DNA from 3 places in the Kluyvera sp. CHPC 1.2972 genome. Region 2 is predicted to be linked to each of the others. Evidence: riboswitches for the same ligand, from Rfam matches in the RefSeq annotation. Region 2 holds a riboswitch; each other region holds the start of a gene.
The links. A riboswitch is a leader RNA that binds a small molecule or an ion and turns the genes downstream of it on or off. The one in region 2 is predicted to bind thiamine pyrophosphate.
Positions count from the first base shown of each region.

Region 1: another riboswitch for thiamine pyrophosphate. It lies ahead of thiC (phosphomethylpyrimidine synthase ThiC); the one in region 2 lies ahead of thiB (thiamine ABC transporter substrate binding subunit).
Region 3: another riboswitch for thiamine pyrophosphate. It lies ahead of thiM (hydroxyethylthiazole kinase); the one in region 2 lies ahead of thiB (thiamine ABC transporter substrate binding subunit).

Region 1 covers NZ_JAPKIB010000025.1:22,359-28,368, forward strand. The annotation lists gene thiS (sulfur carrier protein ThiS) at 1-180, opposite strand, end outside; gene thiF (thiazole biosynthesis adenylyltransferase ThiF) at 158-919, opposite strand; gene thiE (thiamine phosphate synthase) at 912-1,547, opposite strand; gene thiC (phosphomethylpyrimidine synthase ThiC) at 1,547-3,445, opposite strand; TPP riboswitch at 3,529-3,638, opposite strand; gene rsd (sigma D regulator) at 3,692-4,177, opposite strand; gene nudC (NAD(+) diphosphatase) at 4,276-5,046, shown strand; gene hemE (uroporphyrinogen decarboxylase) at 5,087-6,010, shown strand, end outside.
Region 2 covers NZ_JAPKIB010000006.1:143,807-149,816, forward strand. The annotation lists gene sgrT (glucose uptake inhibitor SgrT) at 60-197, opposite strand; gene sgrR (HTH-type transcriptional regulator SgrR) at 296-1,951, shown strand; TPP riboswitch at 1,987-2,086, shown strand; gene thiB (thiamine ABC transporter substrate binding subunit) at 2,117-3,100, shown strand; gene thiP (thiamine/thiamine pyrophosphate ABC transporter permease ThiP) at 3,076-4,686, shown strand; gene thiQ (thiamine ABC transporter ATP-binding protein ThiQ) at 4,670-5,368, shown strand; gene V6944_RS12245 (DedA family protein) at 5,406-6,010, opposite strand, start outside.
Region 3 covers NZ_JAPKIB010000001.1:434,049-440,058, reverse strand. The annotation lists partial or broken gene V6944_RS02190 (adenine deaminase) at 1-169, opposite strand, end outside; gene V6944_RS02185 (LysR family transcriptional regulator) at 295-1,215, shown strand; gene V6944_RS02180 (hypothetical protein) at 1,290-1,778, opposite strand; gene V6944_RS02175 (sensor domain-containing protein) at 2,931-4,283, shown strand; TPP riboswitch at 4,394-4,490, shown strand; gene thiM (hydroxyethylthiazole kinase) at 4,525-5,310, shown strand; gene thiD (bifunctional hydroxymethylpyrimidine kinase/phosphomethylpyrimidine kinase) at 5,307-6,010, shown strand, end outside.

The DNA.
Region 1 (6,010 bases), on a different contig from region 2:
AAAGAGCAGGATCTGGTCGCCTTCCTGCACGATGTGCTGCTGCCACTGGTCGCGTGGCAGAATCTGTTGGTTCAGCGCCAGCGCGGCCCCCGGCTTGAGCTGGTTAAGCTGGGCGAGCAGGTCGCTGACGGTTTGCCCCTCGGCGCACTGCATCACTTCATCGTTGAACTGAATCTGCATGTCGCCCTCCGCATACCGGGCAGCCCTGGGCGCGACGCAGCACGAGGCTGCGCCACTGGCTGGTTTTGCCGTCGAACAGACGCAGTTCGCCGCTCGGTGTGTCGATGCCGCTCAACAACTTGATGGCCTCCAGCGCCTGCAATGTGCCCATCACCCCAACCACTGGGCCGACGATGCCCGCGGTGCGGCAGTTGCGCTCCGGCTCCGCATCGTCCGGCCACAGGCAGCGGTAGCAGCCTTGCTCCCATGGCGGTGTCAGTACCATGATTTGGCCGCCAAAGCCGACGGCGCTGGCGGTGATAAGCGGCGTATTGAGCGCCACACAGGCGGCGTTGATCGCCTGACGTGTTGCCATGTTGTCGGTACAGTCGAGCACCACGTCGGCGCGTGATACCGCGTGGCGTAGCGCATCGCCGGTCAGCCGCTGCTGTAGCGCAACCAGGTCAATATCAGGGTTTAGCCGCGCCAGCCGCTGTTGAGTGACCTGCGATTTTGAGCGGGCAATATCGTCGGTGGTGAACAGGATTTGCCGTTGCAGATTACTGAGGTGTACCTCGTCGTCGTCCGCCAGCGTCAGCGTGCCGACGCCCGCCCCCGCCAGATACAGCGCGGCAGGCGAGCCCAGCCCGCCTAAACCGACGATCAGCACATGGCTACCGAGCAGCTTTTGCTGGCCATCAATAGCGATATCGCCCAGCAGGATCTGCCGGCTATAGCGCATAAAGTCGCGGTCATTCATCGCCCACTCCCGCTATCGCCAGCAGCTGCGCCGTGGCTTCACGCCAGTCCGCCGCTTGAGTAATGGCGCTGACCACGGCAATGCTGCCCACGCCGGTCGCCAGCACGTCAGGCGCACGCGCAAGACTGATGCCGCCGATGGCGACGGTTGGGTAATCGGCCAGACGCGCAATATGGCCTGCCAACTGCGTCAGCCCCTGCGGCGCGGAGGGCATCTGCTTGGTTTGGGTGGGAAAGACGTGGCCCAGTGCGATATACGACGGTCGAGCGGCGAGCGCCACGTCAATCTCCATATCGTCGTGGGTCGACACACCAAGGCGAAGGCCCGCAGCCTGAATCGCTTTCAGATCCGTAGTTTCCAGATCCTCCTGGCCCAGATGCACCCCGTAGGCGCGGTGCTTGATAGCCAATCGCCAGTAGTCGTTGATAAACAGGCGGGCGTCATAGCGTCGGCCCAGCGCGATGGCGGCCATCACGTCCGCTTCAACCTCGTCGTCGCGCTTGTCTTTGATTCGCAGTTGAATGGTACGCACGCCGGCTTCCAGCAGGCGTTCAATCCACATCATGCTGTCCACCACCGGATAAAGTCCGAGGCGGAACGGTACCGTTGGGAAATCGGGCTGGTACATCAGGCCTCCTCGCGTTTCAGGTAAATTTCACCGCCTTTGGCGCGGAAGTTCTCCGACATATCCGCCATGCCCACTTCAATCGTCTGGGCGGCAGCGTAGTCGCGTACTTCCTGGCTGATTTTCATCGAGCAGAATTTCGGCCCGCACATGGAGCAGAAGTGGGCGACTTTGCCGGATTCCTGCGGCAGGGTTTCATCGTGGTAGGCGCGGGCGGTAAACGGATCGAGTGCGAGGTTAAACTGGTCTTCCCAGCGGAATTCGAAGCGCGCTTTTGACATCGCATTATCGCGGATCTGCGCGCCCGGGTGCCCTTTCGCCAGGTCGGCGGCGTGGGCGGCAATTTTGTAGGTGATCAGCCCCTGCTTCACATCCTCTTTGTTTGGCAGGCCAAGGTGCTCTTTTGGCGTGACGTAGCAGAGCATCGCGCAGCCAAACCAGCCAATCATCGCCGCGCCAATGCCGGAGGTGAAATGGTCATAGCCCGGCGCGATATCGGTGGTCAACGGCCCTAAGGTGTAGAACGGCGCTTCGTGGCAGTGCTCCAGCTCTTCGGTCATGTTGCGCTGAATCATCTGCATCGGCACGTGGCCCGGGCCTTCAATCATCACCTGCACATCGTACTCCCAGGCGATTTTGGTCAGCTCGCCCAGCGTGTGCAGCTCGGAGAACTGGGCTTCGTCGTTGGCGTCCTGAATCGAGCCCGGACGCAGACCGTCGCCCAGCGACAGCGATACGTCATAGGCGGCACAGATTTCACAGATTTCACGGAAGTGCTGGTAGAGGAAGTTTTCCTGATGATGGGAGAGACACCATTTCGCCATGATAGAACCACCGCGAGAGACGATGCCGGTCAGGCGCTTGGCAGTCATCGGCACGTAGCGCAGCAGCACGCCCGCGTGGATAGTGAAGTAGTCGACGCCCTGTTCGGCCTGCTCCAGCAGCGTGTCGCGGAAGGCTTCCCAGGTCAGATCTTCGGCGATCCCGTTGACCTTCTCCAGCGCCTGGTAGATCGGCACGGTGCCGATCGGAACCGGGCTGTTACGCAGGATCCATTCGCGGGTTTCGTGGATATAGCGGCCGGTCGACAGGTCCATCACCGTATCTGCGCCCCAACGGGTGGACCACACCAATTTTTCCACTTCCTCTTCAATGGAGGAGGTCACCGCCGAGTTACCGATATTGGCGTTCACCTTCACGAGGAAGTTGCGGCCGATGATCATCGGCTCGGATTCCGGGTGGTTGATGTTGGCAGGAATGATGGCGCGCCCGGCGGCGACTTCATCACGCACGAATTCCGGCGTGATGTTCTCCGGCAGGCGTGCGCCGAAGGCCATGCCTGGGTGCTGGTGGCGCAATACTTCGCTGCGAATGCGCTCGCGGCCCATGTTTTCACGAATGGCGATGAACTCCATTTCCGGCGTCACAATCCCCTGACGGGCATAGTGCAGCTGAGTGACGCATTTACCTGCTTTGGCGCGCTTCGGCGTCAGCAGCCCATTAAAGCGCAGTTCGTCGAGACCATCATCGGCCAGCCGCTCTTTGGTGTAGGCGGAACTGCGGTCATCCAGCTCTTCGCTGTCGTCGCGAGCGGTAATCCACGGCTGGCGCAGCTTTGCCAGACCCTGCTGGACGTTAATCGCCACGTTTGGGTCACCGTAGGGGCCGGACGTGTCGTACACCGGCACCGCTTCGTTCGCTTCGAGCTGTGGGTTTTCTTTATTGCCGCCAATCAGCGTGGGGCTCAGCTGAATTTCGCGCATTGGAATACGGATATCCGGCTGCGAACCGGTGATGTAGATACGTTGGGAGTTCGGGAACGCGGTGCCTTCCAGGGTATCGATAAAGTGTTGGGCCTGGGCGCGCTGTTCGCGGCGAGATGGTTTAGTAGTGACAGACATAGCTCATTCCAAATAAAAGTAAGGACATGGCTTGTCAGACGACGGATGAAGCAAGAGAGAAGATCGCCCTTGGGCGATGCGACTATAGATTGACTCTTGTTCCCTTCGCAGGTCTTAACCTGATCAGGTTCCGCGGATCCCGAATTAACGGTCTCAGCCCGTGCTTGCGCACTGGGCACTCCGACAAGAAGTAACCTCAGATGATGAGAGGTAATGAATGTAAACTACTCGTTAATGCGGCAAATCTCAAGCCGGGCGTTTTATTTCGTCCTCGCCGAGCGCCTCGAAGGTCAGCATGATGAGCTGGTCTTCCAACAGAAAACGGGCCTCCAGCGCTTCACCGATATCGGACAGCGCCTGCTGGAAGGCATACACGTTATCCTGGTCGATAGCGTTCTCCAGCGTAGAGTCGTAGTAGTCCATAATTTGTTGGGTATTGGCATCCAGCAGCGGCCAGATTTTGCTGGCGTTTAAAAGCGGACTGTTGCCTTCCATTTTATGGATAATGCGTTCATAAATACTGAAATGACCGGCAGATAAATAGTCGACCAGGCGCTGACAAAAGTCATCAAGCGCTTTCTCGTTAAGACGCATGAACGATTCTTTGCCAGGCTTAAGGCCAACCAGATTGTAGTAAGCCACGAGCAGGTGCTTACGAATATTCAGCCAGCGGTCGACCAGTCTGTGGTGTCCTTTTACACGCTCTGTCAGGCTCTCTAACTGGTTTAACATAGGTTGACCCCCGCATCAGTAAGTTTAAAATCTGCTCACGTCAATATGTAAATATTATGTTAATAAAATGCCTATGAACCGAAGGTAGCGCAAGAGATATGGATCGTATAATTGAAAAATTGGATCGCGGCTGGTGGATAGTCAGCCACGAACAAAAATTATGGTTGCCCGGTGGGGAATTACCATATGGCGAAGCGGTAAATTTCGATCTTGTGGGTCAGCACGCACTCCAGATTGGTGAGTGGGAAGGTGACCCGGTTTGGCTGGTACAGCAGCGTCGCCACGATATGGGCACCGTGCGTCAGGTTCTTGACCAGGACGTGGGCCTGTTCCAGCTTGCCGGGCGCGGCGTGCAGCTGGCGGAGTTTTACCGCTCGCACAAATTCTGCGGCTACTGCGGCCATACCATGCACCCGAGCAAAACCGAATGGGCGATGCTGTGCAGCCACTGCCGTGAGCGCTACTACCCGCAGATTGCGCCGTGCATTATCGTCGCCATTCGCCGCGATGATTCGATCCTCCTTGCCCAACACGTTCGCCATCGCAACGGCGTGCATACCGTGCTGGCCGGTTTTGTTGAAGTGGGCGAAACCTTAGAGCAGGCGGTGGCGCGTGAAGTGATGGAAGAGAGCGGCATTAAGGTGAAGAACCTGCGCTACGTCACCTCCCAGCCGTGGCCATTCCCGCAGTCGCTGATGACCGCCTTTATGGCGGAGTACGACAGCGGCGACATCGTTATCGATCCTAAAGAGCTGCTTAACGCCAACTGGTATCGCTACGACGATCTCCCGCTTTTGCCGCCGCCGGGCACCGTGGCGCGTCGTCTGATCGAAGATACCGTGGCAATGTGTCGGGCTGATTACGACTGACATGTTACAATAGGCGCATCAACGCTAAAGGAATGTAAACATGAGCGAACTGAAGAACGATCGTTATCTGCGCGCGCTGCTGCGCCAGCCCGTAGACGTGACCCCGGTATGGATGATGCGCCAGGCAGGCCGCTATTTGCCGGAGTACAAGGCAACCCGCGCCCATGCTGGTGATTTTATGTCGCTGTGCAAAAACGCCGAGCTGGCCTGCGAAGTCACTCTGCAGCCGCTGCGCCGCTTCTCGCTTGATGCGGCGATCCTCTTCTCGGATATCCTGACCATTCCGGATGCGATGGGGCTGGGACTCTATTTTGAAGCCGGGGAAGGCCCGCGTTTTACCTCGCCTATCACCAGTAAAGCGGATGTTGAAAAGCTGCCGATTCCGGACCCGGAAGGTGAGCTGGGCTACGTGATGAACGCGGTGCGCACCATTCGCCGTGAACTAAAGGGCGAAGTGCCGCTGATTGGTTTCTCCGGCAGCCCGTGGACGTTGGCGACCTATATGGTGGAAGGCGGCAGCAGCAAAGCCTTTACCACTATCAAAAAGATGATGTACGCCGACCCTAAAGCGTTGCATCTGCTGCTGGATAAGCTGGCGCAGAGCGTCACGCTGTACCTCAACGCGCAGATTAAAGCCGGCGCGCAGTCGGTGATGATTTTCGATACCTGGGGCGGCGTGCTGGCCGGTCGCGACTATCAGCAGTTTTCGCTGTACTACATGCACAAAATCGTTGATGGCCTGCTGCGTGAAAACGACGGTCGCCGCGTGCCGGTGACGCTGTTCACCAAAGGCGGCGGTCAGTGGCTGGAAGCAATGGCGGAAACTGGCTGCGATGCGCTGGGTCTCGATTGGACTACTGATATCGCCGATGCGCGCCGTCGCGTAGGCCATAAAGTGGCTCTGCAGGGCAATATGGACCCGTCCATGCTTTATGCGCCTGAGGCGCGTATTGAAGAAGAAGTG
Region 2 (6,010 bases):
AAAAAAAGCCAGCAGATGATACCTGCTGGCAAATACTCAGTCACACATGATTAGGCGAATTAATACTCAGAGGTCGGGTTCGTAACTTCCCACTGCATCAGATAGTTCAGCACTTCAAGCCGCTGTGCGGTCGCCTGACGGGCCAGCCAGGAAACATTTTTGGTAGCAGAGAAATAACGCTGGTAGAACTGATACATGGTGACCTCCTCATTTCCCCTTCGCTTCATCGAAATCAATTATTGGCTTAATATAGGGATTAATAAATTGCTGAGTTTTTATCAGGAGTTCCCCTTTTATGCCTTCAGGTCGATTACAGCAGCAGTTCATCCGCTTATGGCAATGCTGCGAAGGAAAATCGCAGGAGACCACGCTCAACTCACTGGCCGAGCTGCTCAACTGCTCTCGCCGCCATATGCGTACGCTTTTGAACACCATGGAGGCGCGGGGATGGCTGACCTGGGAAGCGGAAGCCGGGCGCGGTAAGCGCTCTAAGCTGACTTTCCTCTATACCGGGTTAGCTCTTCAACAACAGCGCGCGGAAGATTTGCTCGAGCAGGATAGGATCGATCAACTGGTACAACTGGTCGGCGACAAGGCTGCGGTGCGACAGATGCTGGTATCGCATCTGGGCCGCAGCTTCCGTCAGGGGCGACATATTCTGCGAGTGCTTTACTACCGTCCGATGCGCAATTTACTGCCGGGAACGGCGCTTCGGCGCTCGGAAACCCATATTGCGCGGCAAATCTTCAGTGCGCTGACCCGGGTAAATGAGGTAAATGGGGAACTGGAAGCGGATATTGCGCACCATTGGCAGGCCATATCCCCATTACACTGGCGTTTTTATTTGCGTCCCGGCATCCATTTTCATCACGGTCGTGAACTGGAGATGGAGGATGTCATCAGTTCGCTGCATCGCAGCATGACGCTGTCGCTCTTTTCCAACATCACGCGCATTCATTCCCCAACCGCCTGGACGCTCGATGTCCATCTGAGCGAACCCGACCGCTGGCTGCCGTGGCTGCTGGGCCAGGTATCGGCGATGATCCTGCCCCGCGAATGGCAATCGCTCAGCGACTTCCCGCGCATGCCGGTAGGTACCGGACCGTATGCCGTCGCCCGTAACAACCAGAACCAACTGAAGATCCACGCGTTTGATGACTATTTCGGTTTCCGGGCGCTGATTGACGAGGTGAACGTCTGGGTGCTACCGGAAATCAGCGATGAGCCGAACGGTGGCCTGACGCTCCAGGGCACTACCCAGAGCGAAAAAGCGGTAGAAAGCCGCCTCGAAGAGGGCTGCTACTATCTGCTGTTTGATGCGCGCAGTTCGCGCGGCAACAACCCGGCGGTGCGCCAGTGGCTGAGCCACATTTTCCACCCGAACAACCTGCTATATCACGCAGGCGAGCAGCACCAGAGCCACTGGTTCCCGGCCTACGGCCTGCTGCCGCGCTGGCACCATGCCCGTAGCCACGCCTGTGAAAAACCGGCAGGTCTTGAGTCGGTCACCCTCACCTACTACCGCGATCACGTAGAACACCGGACGATCGGTCAGATCATGGAGGCGCTGCTGGCGGCGCACCAGGTCAAACTGGTTATTCAGGAAGTGGACTACGACGAATGGCACCGTGGCGAAGTGGTCAGCGATATCTGGCTGAATAGCGCCAACTTTACGTTGCCGCTCGACTTCTCGATTTTTGCCTACCTTTATGAAGTGCCGCTGATCCGCCACTGTATTCCCATCGACTGGGAGGAGGACGCACAGCGCTGGCGCGAAGGAGAACTTTCACTGCCCGACTGGTGCCAAAGTCTGCTGGCAAATCAGTCCATTGTACCGCTGATCCACCACTGGCTGATGCTGCAAGGTCAGCGCAGTATGCGCGGCGTTCGCATGAACACCCTGGGCTGGTTCGACTTTAAATCCGCCTGGTTTGCACCGCCGGATCCTTAAGGCTTTTGATTTATTCACGTAATCATTACAATGTGCCGTTCTCAACGGGGTGCTGCGCCGAGTGCGCGGGCTGAGAGATACCCGTCGAACCTGATCCGGATAATCCCGGCGAAGGGATTTGAGGCTAACTCAAAATCCTTTGCCACCATTTTATAAAGGTGCAAAGTGCTCAAAAAATTACTCCCCCTGCTGGTGCTGGTTGCCGCTCCGGCCCTCGCCAAGCCTGTACTGACCGTCTATACCTACGACTCCTTTGCTGCCGATTGGGGCCCGGGCCCGGCGGTGAAAAAAGCGTTTGAAGCCGACTGCAACTGCGAGCTGAAGTACGTGGCGCTGGAAGACGGCGTTTCGTTGCTCAACCGCCTACGCATGGAAGGCAAAAATAGCAAAGCCGACGTGGTGCTGGGGCTGGATAACAACCTGCTGCAGGCGGCAACCGACACCAAACTGTTTGCCAAAAGCAACGTTTCTACCACCGCCGTTACCGTACCGGGCGGCTGGAACAACGACACCTTCGTGCCGTTCGACTACGGCTACTTCGCCTTCGTCTATGATAAAAACAAGCTGAAAAATCCGCCGAAAAGCCTGAAGGAACTGGTTGAGAGCGACCAGAAATGGCGCGTGATTTATGAAGACCCGCGCACCAGCACGCCGGGCCTTGGCCTGCTGCTGTGGATGCAAAAAGTCTACGGCGACAAAGCGCCGGAAGCCTGGCAGAAGCTGGCGGCGAAAACGGTCACCGTCACCAAAGGCTGGAGCGAAGCCTACGGCCTGTTCCTGAAAGGGGAAAGCGATCTGGTGCTGAGCTACACCACCTCTCCGGCGTACCACATCATTGACGAGAAGAAAGATAACTACGCGGCGGCAAACTTTAGCGAAGGCCACTATCTGCAGGTGGAAGTGGCGGCGAAAACCGCGGCCAGCAAACAGCAGAAGCTGGCAGATGAGTTCCTGAAGTTTATGGTCTCTCCGGCCTTCCAGAACACCATCCCAACCGGCAACTGGATGTACCCGGTGACCAACGTCACCCTGCCAGAAGGCTTTAATGGTCTGGTGAAACCGCAAACCGCGCTGGAGTTTACCCCGCAGCAGGTGGCTTCCGAACGTCAAAACTGGATTAACGCATGGCTTCGCGCAGCCAGCCGCTAATCCCTCGCTGGCTGTATCCAGGGCTGACGGCAACCACGCTGATGGTTGCCGTCGCGCTGGCGGCGTTTCTGGCGCTGTGGCTGAACGCACCGGAAACGTCCTGGTCAACGCTGCTCGGCGATAGCTACCTGTGGCACGTGGTGCGCTTCTCCTTCTGGCAGGCGTTCCTCTCAGCGCTGCTGTCGGTCGTGCCGGCCATTTTCCTCGCCCGCGCGCTCTACCGCCGACGTTTTCCCGGCCGCACGCTGCTGCTGCGGCTGTGCGCCATGACGTTGATTCTTCCGGTACTGGTTGCCGTCTTCGGTATTCTGAGCGTTTACGGGCGTCAGGGCTGGCTGGCCCAGCTTTTTGCCTGGCTTGGCTGGCAGTGGCGCTTCTCGCCCTACGGCCTACAGGGTATTCTGCTGGCGCATGTTTTCTTTAATATGCCAATGGCGACTCGCCTGCTATTACAGGCGCTGGAGCAGATCCCCGGCGAGCAGCGTCAGCTTGCAGCCCAACTGGGAATGCGCGGCTACCCGTTCTTCCGTCTGGTGGAATGGCCGTGGATGCGCCGACAAATTCTGCCCATCGCCACGCTGATTTTCATGCTCTGCTTCGCCAGCTTTGCCACCGTGCTATCGCTCGGCGGCGGGCCGTCCGCGACGACCATCGAGCTGGCTATCTACCAGTCGCTGAATTTTGATTACGACCCGGCGCGCGCTGCCATGCTGGCACTGATTCAGATGGGCTGCTGTCTGATGCTGGTATTACTGAGCCAACGGCTTAGTCGGGCTATCGCCGTGGGCAACAGCCACATTCACGGATGGCGTGACCCGGACGACCGCTGGCACAGCCGGATAGTCGACACCCTGCTGATTCTTCTCACGTTACTGCTGCTGCTCCCCCCGCTGCTGGCAGTGGTGATTGACGGGGTCAATCCGTCGATGTTGCAGGTCTTTACCCAGCCGGTACTCTGGAAGGCGCTCGGTACCTCGTTGCGCATCGCCATTGCCGCCGGGGTAATCTGCGTAGTGCTGACCATGATGCTGTTGTGGAGCAGCCGCGAGCTGCGCGCCCGCAACCAGCCACTGGCCGGGCAGGCGATGGAGCTGAGCGGCATGCTGATCCTCGCCATGCCGGGTATCGTACTGGCGACCGGCTTCTTCCTGCTACTCAACAATACCGTTGGCCTGCCCGACTCCGCCGACGGCATTGTGATTTTCACCAACGCCCTGATGGCGGTGCCTTATGCCCTCAAGGTACTGGAAACGCCAATGCGCGATATTACCGCCCGCTACAGCATCCTGTGCGAATCGCTGGGGCTTTCTGGCTTTAATCGCCTGAAGGTGGTTGAACTGCGCGCCCTGAAACGCCCGTTGGCGCAGGCGCTGGCCTTTGCCTGTGTGCTGTCGATTGGTGATTTCGGGGTGGTCGCGCTGTTCGGCAATGAGAATTTCCGTACGCTGCCGTTTTATCTCTATCAGCAAATCGGCGCCTACCGCAGCCAGGACGGCGCGGTCACCGCGCTGATTTTGCTGCTGCTCTGCTTCCTGTTGTTCACCGTTATTGAAAAGTTACCCGGACGCCATGCTAAAACTGAATGATGTCACCTGGCTTTACCAGCACCTGCCGATGCGCTTTAGCACATCGATTGCCCAAGGCGAAAAAGTGGCTATCCTCGGCCCCAGCGGCGCGGGGAAATCGACGCTGCTCAACCTGATAGCCGGCTTTCTGACGCCCGCCAGCGGTACGTTAATGCTCGAAGGCCGGGTGCATACCCATACGCCACCGTCACAGCGTCCAGTGTCGATGCTGTTCCAGGAAAACAATCTTTTCAGCCACCTGACCGTGCGCCAGAACATTGGGCTGGGCATGAGTCCACGTCTCTCACTCACCGCGGAGCAGCAGCGAAAATTACAGGTGATTGCCGGGCAGATGGGCATTGAATCGATGCTGGACAGGCTGCCCGGAGAGCTCTCCGGCGGGCAACGTCAACGTGCCGCGCTGGCGCGCTGCCTGGTGCGTGAACAGCCGATCTTACTGCTGGACGAACCGTTTTCGGCACTCGACCCAGCGCTGCGTCAGGAGATGCTACAGCTGGTTGATGAGGTGTGTCAGCGGCAGAACTTAACGCTGCTGATGGTTTCGCACAGCGTGGAAGACGCGGCCAGGATTGCACCGCGCGCGATGGTGGTCGCGGAAGGGCGTATCGCCTGGGATGGCGATACGCAGGCGTTATTAAGCGGGAAAGCTAGCGCGTCCGCGCTGCTCGGCATTCGTGCGTGATGCTTTGCCGGATGGCGGCTGCGCCTTATCCGGCACACTACAGCCCCACTACCTTACGCAAAATCTCGATATACACCGGCATCAGCGGGTGACGAATCACGCTCACCAGCGCCACCACGCCGACGCCCAGCACCAGCGGTGCCAGCAACAGCAGGCGCTGGCGCGTTAACAGCGCGCTCAGGCGATCGTGATTCTCTTTTGCGCTGCGCCATAAACGCCAGCACAGCCACGCCGCCAGCCATAACAACAGCGCCGCCGCCAGCAGCAGCCATTTAAAGCTCGCGCTGTGCTCATCTGCAGGAATGTCGATTGCCGCCCCGGCCAGAATGCCCGGCAGGAAGTAGAGCGGCGGCCAGAGCAGGCAGCCAATAATATTGGGGGTGATAAATTTTGCTACCGGCAGGTCAAGCATACCGGCCACCATCGGCACCAGCGGCCGCGTCGGGCCGACAAAACGCCCCACCAGAATGGTGAACATGCTGTGCTGATGCAGCGCATGCTCGGTTTTATCCAGCAGCGCCTTGTTTTTCTTCATAAATGACCAGCGATGCAGCGGCTTTTTAAAGCGCCAGCCAAGCCAGAAAGAGATCCAATCGCCCAACAGGCACCCGATAATCCCCGCCAACCATGCTTGCCAGAAAT
Region 3 (6,010 bases), on a different contig from region 2:
CGCGCGGGTGGACGCTGGCAATCATATCGCCAACGATACCGACATCGGCTTCGCGAATTTCACCGGTCGCCATATCGACAACGTTGGCATCGGTGAGCAAAAGATCAAACGGGGACTCGCCACGTGCGGCCTGAACGGCGCGGCGGCGGTTTTCAGCATTGCTGGACATAACAACTCCGGCGCAGGGATAATGCGTGCTACTTTAGGGGCAGAGCAAACGGTTGCCCAGATGATTAAATTTATCACCCGATAACTTCAGCTTATTGTGCGTGATAGCCACGAGTGAAGCACACCATGACCGACCCCTGGCAGCGATTGCCTGCGCTCTCGCTTAAACAGTTGCAGTATTTTGTCACGCTGGCGCAGCTGCGTCACTTTACCGATACCTCTAACCGGCTGGCGATTAGCCAACCGGCGCTGAGCAGCGCTCTGCGCCAGATTGAAACGGTGCTGGGCGGTAAGCTGGTCAACCGTACCGCCTCGGCGGTGACGCTGACCGAGCTGGGGGCGGCCATTTTGCCGCATGCCCAGCGGGTGCTGAGCGTGGCGCAGCTGGCGTTTCACGATATGCAGCAGATTGTGGAAGCGGGCGGTGATGGCACGGTGCGCATTGGGCTGGTGCCGTCGGTCAGTTCGCTGCTGTTTCCGCTGTTACCCGAGGCGCTAGCGCAGGCATTTCCGCGCCTGCGCGTCGAGTTTCTCGATCGCACCAACGACGCACTGGCGCGCGATCTGCAAAGCGGACACATTGATTTTGGCGTGGGGGCTATCGACAGTTCTCTGCCCGCTGAATTGCAGGTTTTTCCGCTGCGTGAAGACCCGCTGGTGGCGATACTGCATGTGGATGACCCGCTGGCCGGGCAGCCACATTTACCGTGGAAACAGCTGGCAGGGCGCGATATTGCAGTGTTCTCAAAAGGTAATATTCAGCGTCTGGTTGGCGCGCTGGTGGAGAGCCAGCGGTTGACGCTCAATACCCGCTATCAGGTTGATTATATTGAAACGCTGTACGGGTTGGTGCGCTCGCGCTTAGCGGTGGGGATCCTTCCGCAGCTGTACACTACCCATCTGCAGGATGCGGCGCTGCGAGTCGCGCAGCTTCAGCAGCCAGAGCTAACGCGTACCGTCGCGTTAATGCGTGGCCCGCAGACGCTGCCGCCGCTTATCGAAGCCTGTTTCACATTGCTGTTAAAAGCGCTTCGCGATACCCCGTAGCCCGGTCGAGTAAAGCGACGCCGGGAAGACGCCACCCAATAAAGAAAGAAGGAGGCCGAAGCCTCCTTAGCGAATTACTTCTGGGTAACGGTCAGCATCCCGTTATCGCGGCCATGGGTTTTATTCCATGACGCGCTTTCAATACCGTCGGCATTCATGCTGACGGAAATCACATAGCCCGCCCCGCGAATTTCATAGAAATTGGCGTTAACACGCTTAACCACCGCTTTCTTACCGTTGATGGTCGCGGAGAAGAAGCCGTTTGACAGGGTGGCTTTCAGGACGTTGGAGGAGAGGGTCGCTTCGCGCATTGGGTCCGCGACGTGCGCGGCTTGAGCGTGCTGCTCGACGTCTTTGCTGCGGGTAGCGTTTGCCGCATTAGCGTACGCCGCCGTCATCGCCGCATTGTTAATGCTCTGCTGGCGGTTCTGCTCGGATAAATAGCAGGTGTCTTTAGAGACGCCCTGTGCTTCGCAGGAAGCCATGCGCTGTGCCGGGGAGCTGCAACCTGCCAGCGCTGCGGAACCAACCAGAACGGCTAACACCATCATTTTAGCTTTCATCATTAACCTTATTTCTTATTAATTAACACACAATATTTAATCGGAAAGATTATTTAATCACTTCCGTTATTACTAGCAAAATGTAAAAAATTAAGTGTAGTCTGAATTATTCGTGGTTACAGTCAATGCTAATCGTTGATAGAGTATTGTTAAATACCGCACCAAGAAGCACACCTGTCGCCACCAATGCCATAGAGGCAATGGCGTAAGCAAGAATGAGTTTTATCATCGGCTATTTATTTTATAGAACGGCTATCATCATTATTGTTTACGTTGTACCAAAAAAGAAAACCGCTAATAGTGTCACGGACACACGATTCCCTTCTTTCGTAACGCAAAGCAACTATCAACTAAGATGGTCATTTGAATATTGATTTAGATCATGCATAGAATCGGAAGCGATCGATGCAACGAACAGTCATGATGTTTATTGTTATTGATTATAATAAACAGTCGCTTACGCTAACACGCTTCCTTTGTTGTGAATGGTTACTATTCGAAGTTAAAAGCTTATTCTGATGAACGGATACCGGAGTTTAATGATTTCATTCATTTTTATTTTCATTGAGTGTTATTCACACTGGATGCCTTAATGATCTTTACTTTCATATGAAGGAGTTGTCCTGATGTGCAGATTATTCTCAAAGCATGATTGTTAATTAAAATTTAAATATTGGTTTGCTAGTGTGATGCAAAAATAATAGGTATGAAAAGTGGGTGGGTAAAAAACATCGCTAGAAATATCCTCCAGCGAAAACAAGAATGAATGATGCAACCGGAACACCGTAAACCTATTTCTAACGCGGTGAGCAAGATAAGCGAGAATCTTCACCTGAACGCCACGTCGCCAAAGAGGAGTGGACCTTATTTGAGAGACCCCCGTTTTTTCAGACACAATAAAGAAGATAATTTACCACTGTTATTACATGGTTTTTTAAAAGGAAGCCAGTTATTAGGTCTAGGCTGTCGTGGTCCACTATATCTCCTGGGGCGATTGCGATACGTTCGCGCCTTTTTAACGCCGTGGCGTCATGCTTTTTGATTGTATAGTAAACTGTCGCTGTACTATATTTAACCTTTGCTGTAGTGCTTATGGGCGACGGTTCTTAAGGGTAGTCGCACTCACTCCTATATTCAGGCCTGACTTTCTCTATGGAATCGAATTCTCACGCACCGTTGAGCAGTTTTATCGATCTCATGATGGACGCTGTTTTTGCCGTTGACGCCCATGCCAATATCATTTTTGCCAGCGCGTCCTGCGAGCGTATTTTTGGTTATACTCCGAAAGAACTGATCGGCAGTAACATGTTTGACATGATGTTGCCGGAAGACCAGGAATTAACCCGAAATTCGATTGTCGATGTGATGGCAGGTAACCCGCAATTTCATTTCGAAAATCGTTATGTCCACAAAAATGGGCAGGTCTTGAATATCATGTGGTCAGCGCGTTGGTCACCGGCCGATCAATTACGTATCGGCGTGGCCCGCGATATCACCGAGCGTAAACGTTCCGAATTGCTCCAGTCGGTGCTTTATGCCATTTCTGAAGCCGCACATACCGCTGAAGATCTGCTCAAACTATTCCAGCGTATTCATGAGATAGTCGGTACGCTGCTACCGGCCGATAATTTCTCGGTGACGCTCTATGATGATAAAACGGCCCAACTGAGCTTCCCGTACCATGTGGACGAGTTTCAGGAGACCCCGGAGCCGTTTACGCTGATCCCGGAGACGTTTTACGCGGAAGTCATTCATACCGGTCAACCTCTGCTGCTCACGCCTGAAACGATGGCAGGGCGTATGGAAGAGTTGCGCACCTCCTTTAGTATGAATCCATTCTGTTGGCTGGGCGTGCCGCTAAAGTCGCATAAAGGCACGATTGGCGCGTTAGTGCTCAAAAGTTATCCGGGCGGCGTGTGCTACAACGAACAGGATCAGGAACTGCTGCAGTTTGTATCGACACAAATTGCGACGGTGATTGAACGCCAGCAGATGCAGGCCCGATTGCAGCATATGGCGCAGTACGATCAACTGACCGACCTGCCGAACCGTAGCCTATTGTACGATCGCCTGAAAACAACGCTGGCGACGGTACGCCGCGAACAAGGTCAACTGGCGTTGCTGTTTATCGATCTCGACAAATTTAAGCAGGTTAACGACACGCTGGGCCACGGCATGGGCGATCTGCTGCTGCAAGAGACCGCCGTGCGCCTGAAGCGTTGCGTACGTGAATCGGATACCGTCGCGCGCATTGGCGGTGATGAGTTTGTGGTGTTGATTCAGGGAACGTTGTCGCCTGAACATGCGGCGCGGGTCGCTCAAAAAATTGATAACGCGTTCCGCACGTCTTTTAGCCTGCAGGGCCATATGTTGACCATCGAACCCAGTATTGGGATTGCCTGTTATCCAGAGCATGGCAGCGATGAGCGCCAGCTTCTCGATTATGCCGACAAAGCGATGTATTTAGCGAAACAGGGTAAAGCGCCGCGGAAACATTATGGCTAAGTCATCAGTCGCGTAATGCGGTCCGCTCAACGTATGGGCTTGTTTGTCGTGCATCCTGCTGGCATTATTGCGGGCAGCTATTAATGACAAGTTAATCGCCATAAATTGATTCAAATGACTCGGGGTGCCCTTCTTTACGAAGGCTGAGAAAAACCCGTACCACCTGATCTGGATAATGCCAGCGTAGGGAAGTCAGAGACCGCCAGGTCATTGCTTCTTCGCGTTTTGGCAGGAGCAAACCATGCAAGCCGACCTGCTAAGTCCCGCGCAATTCGCGCACACCGCACTCCTTCTGCAGCAACATTCTCCCCTTGTTCACTGTATGACTAACGATGTCGTACAGACCTTTACCGCCAACGTATTGCTGGCGCTCGGCGCATCGCCAGCAATGGTCATTGATGCCGGAGAAGCCGCGCAGTTCTCGGCTATTGCCAGCGCATTATTGATTAACGTCGGCACCTTAACCCAGCCGCGTGCTCAGGCGATGCGGGCGGCGGTTGAGAGCGCGAACCGGGCGGGAACGCCGTGGGCGCTCGATCCGGTGGCGGTGGGCGCGTTGACGCTGCGCAGTGACTTCTGCCGCGAACTGGTGCAGATGGCCCCGGCGGCGATTCGTGGCAATGCCTCAGAAATTATGGCGCTGGCTGGAGAAAGCCAGGGCGGGCGCGGCGTGGATACCACCGATACCGCAGCGGCGGCGCTGCCAGCGGCGCAGAAACTGGCGTGCGCAAGCGGGGCGATGGTTGCAGTGACCGGCGAAGTTGATTACATCACCGACGGTGCACGAACGTTGGCGGTGAACGGCGGCTCTCTATTGATGACCCGCGTGGTCGGCACCGGCTGCGCGCTCTCGGCCGTCGTGGCGGCGAGCTGTGCCTTACCGGGCGACCGTTTGCTGAACGTCGCAGGAGCCTGCGCGGTGATGAAGCGGGCGGGGCAGCTTGCTGCGCAGGGGCGAGGGCCGGGCAGTTTTGTTCCTGCGTTTCTTGATGCCTTGTATGTGATGCACGGGGAGGTAGCGGCATGAAGCGTATCAATGCCCTGACCATTGCCGGTACCGATCCTAGCGGCGGCGCGGGCATTCAGGCCGACCTGAAAACCTTCTCGGCGCTTGGCGCCTACGGCTGTTCTGTTATCACCGCGCTGGTGGCGCAGAACACCCGTGGAGTGCAGTCGGTCTACCGGATTGAACCCGACTTTGTCGCCGCGCAGTTAGATTCCGTGTTCAGCGACGTGCGCATCGACACCACCAAAATCGGTATGCTGGCGGAGACGGATATCGTCGAGGCGGTGGCCGAGCGACTGCAACGCTATCATATTCAGAACGTGGTGCTGGATACGGTGATGCTGGCCAAAAGCGGTGACCCATTGCTTTCCGTATCCGCCGTTGAGACGCTGCGCCAGCGCCTGCTGCCGCAGGTCTCGCTGATTACGCCAAACCTGCCGGAGGCCGCGGCGCTGCTCGATACGCCGCATGCTCGTAACGAGCGTGAGATGCTGGAGCAGGGCAGAGCGCTGCGGGCGCTCGGCTGCGAAGCGGTGCTGATGAAAGGTGGGCATCTTGATGATGCAGAAAGCCCCGACTGGCTGTTTACCGCCGAGGGTGAAATGCGTTTTACCGCGCCGCGTGTGGTGACCAAAAACACTCACGGCACCGGCTGTACGCTGTCGGCCGCGCTGGCGGCATTGCGGCCGCGCCACGCCAGCTGGCAGGAGACGGTGCCCGT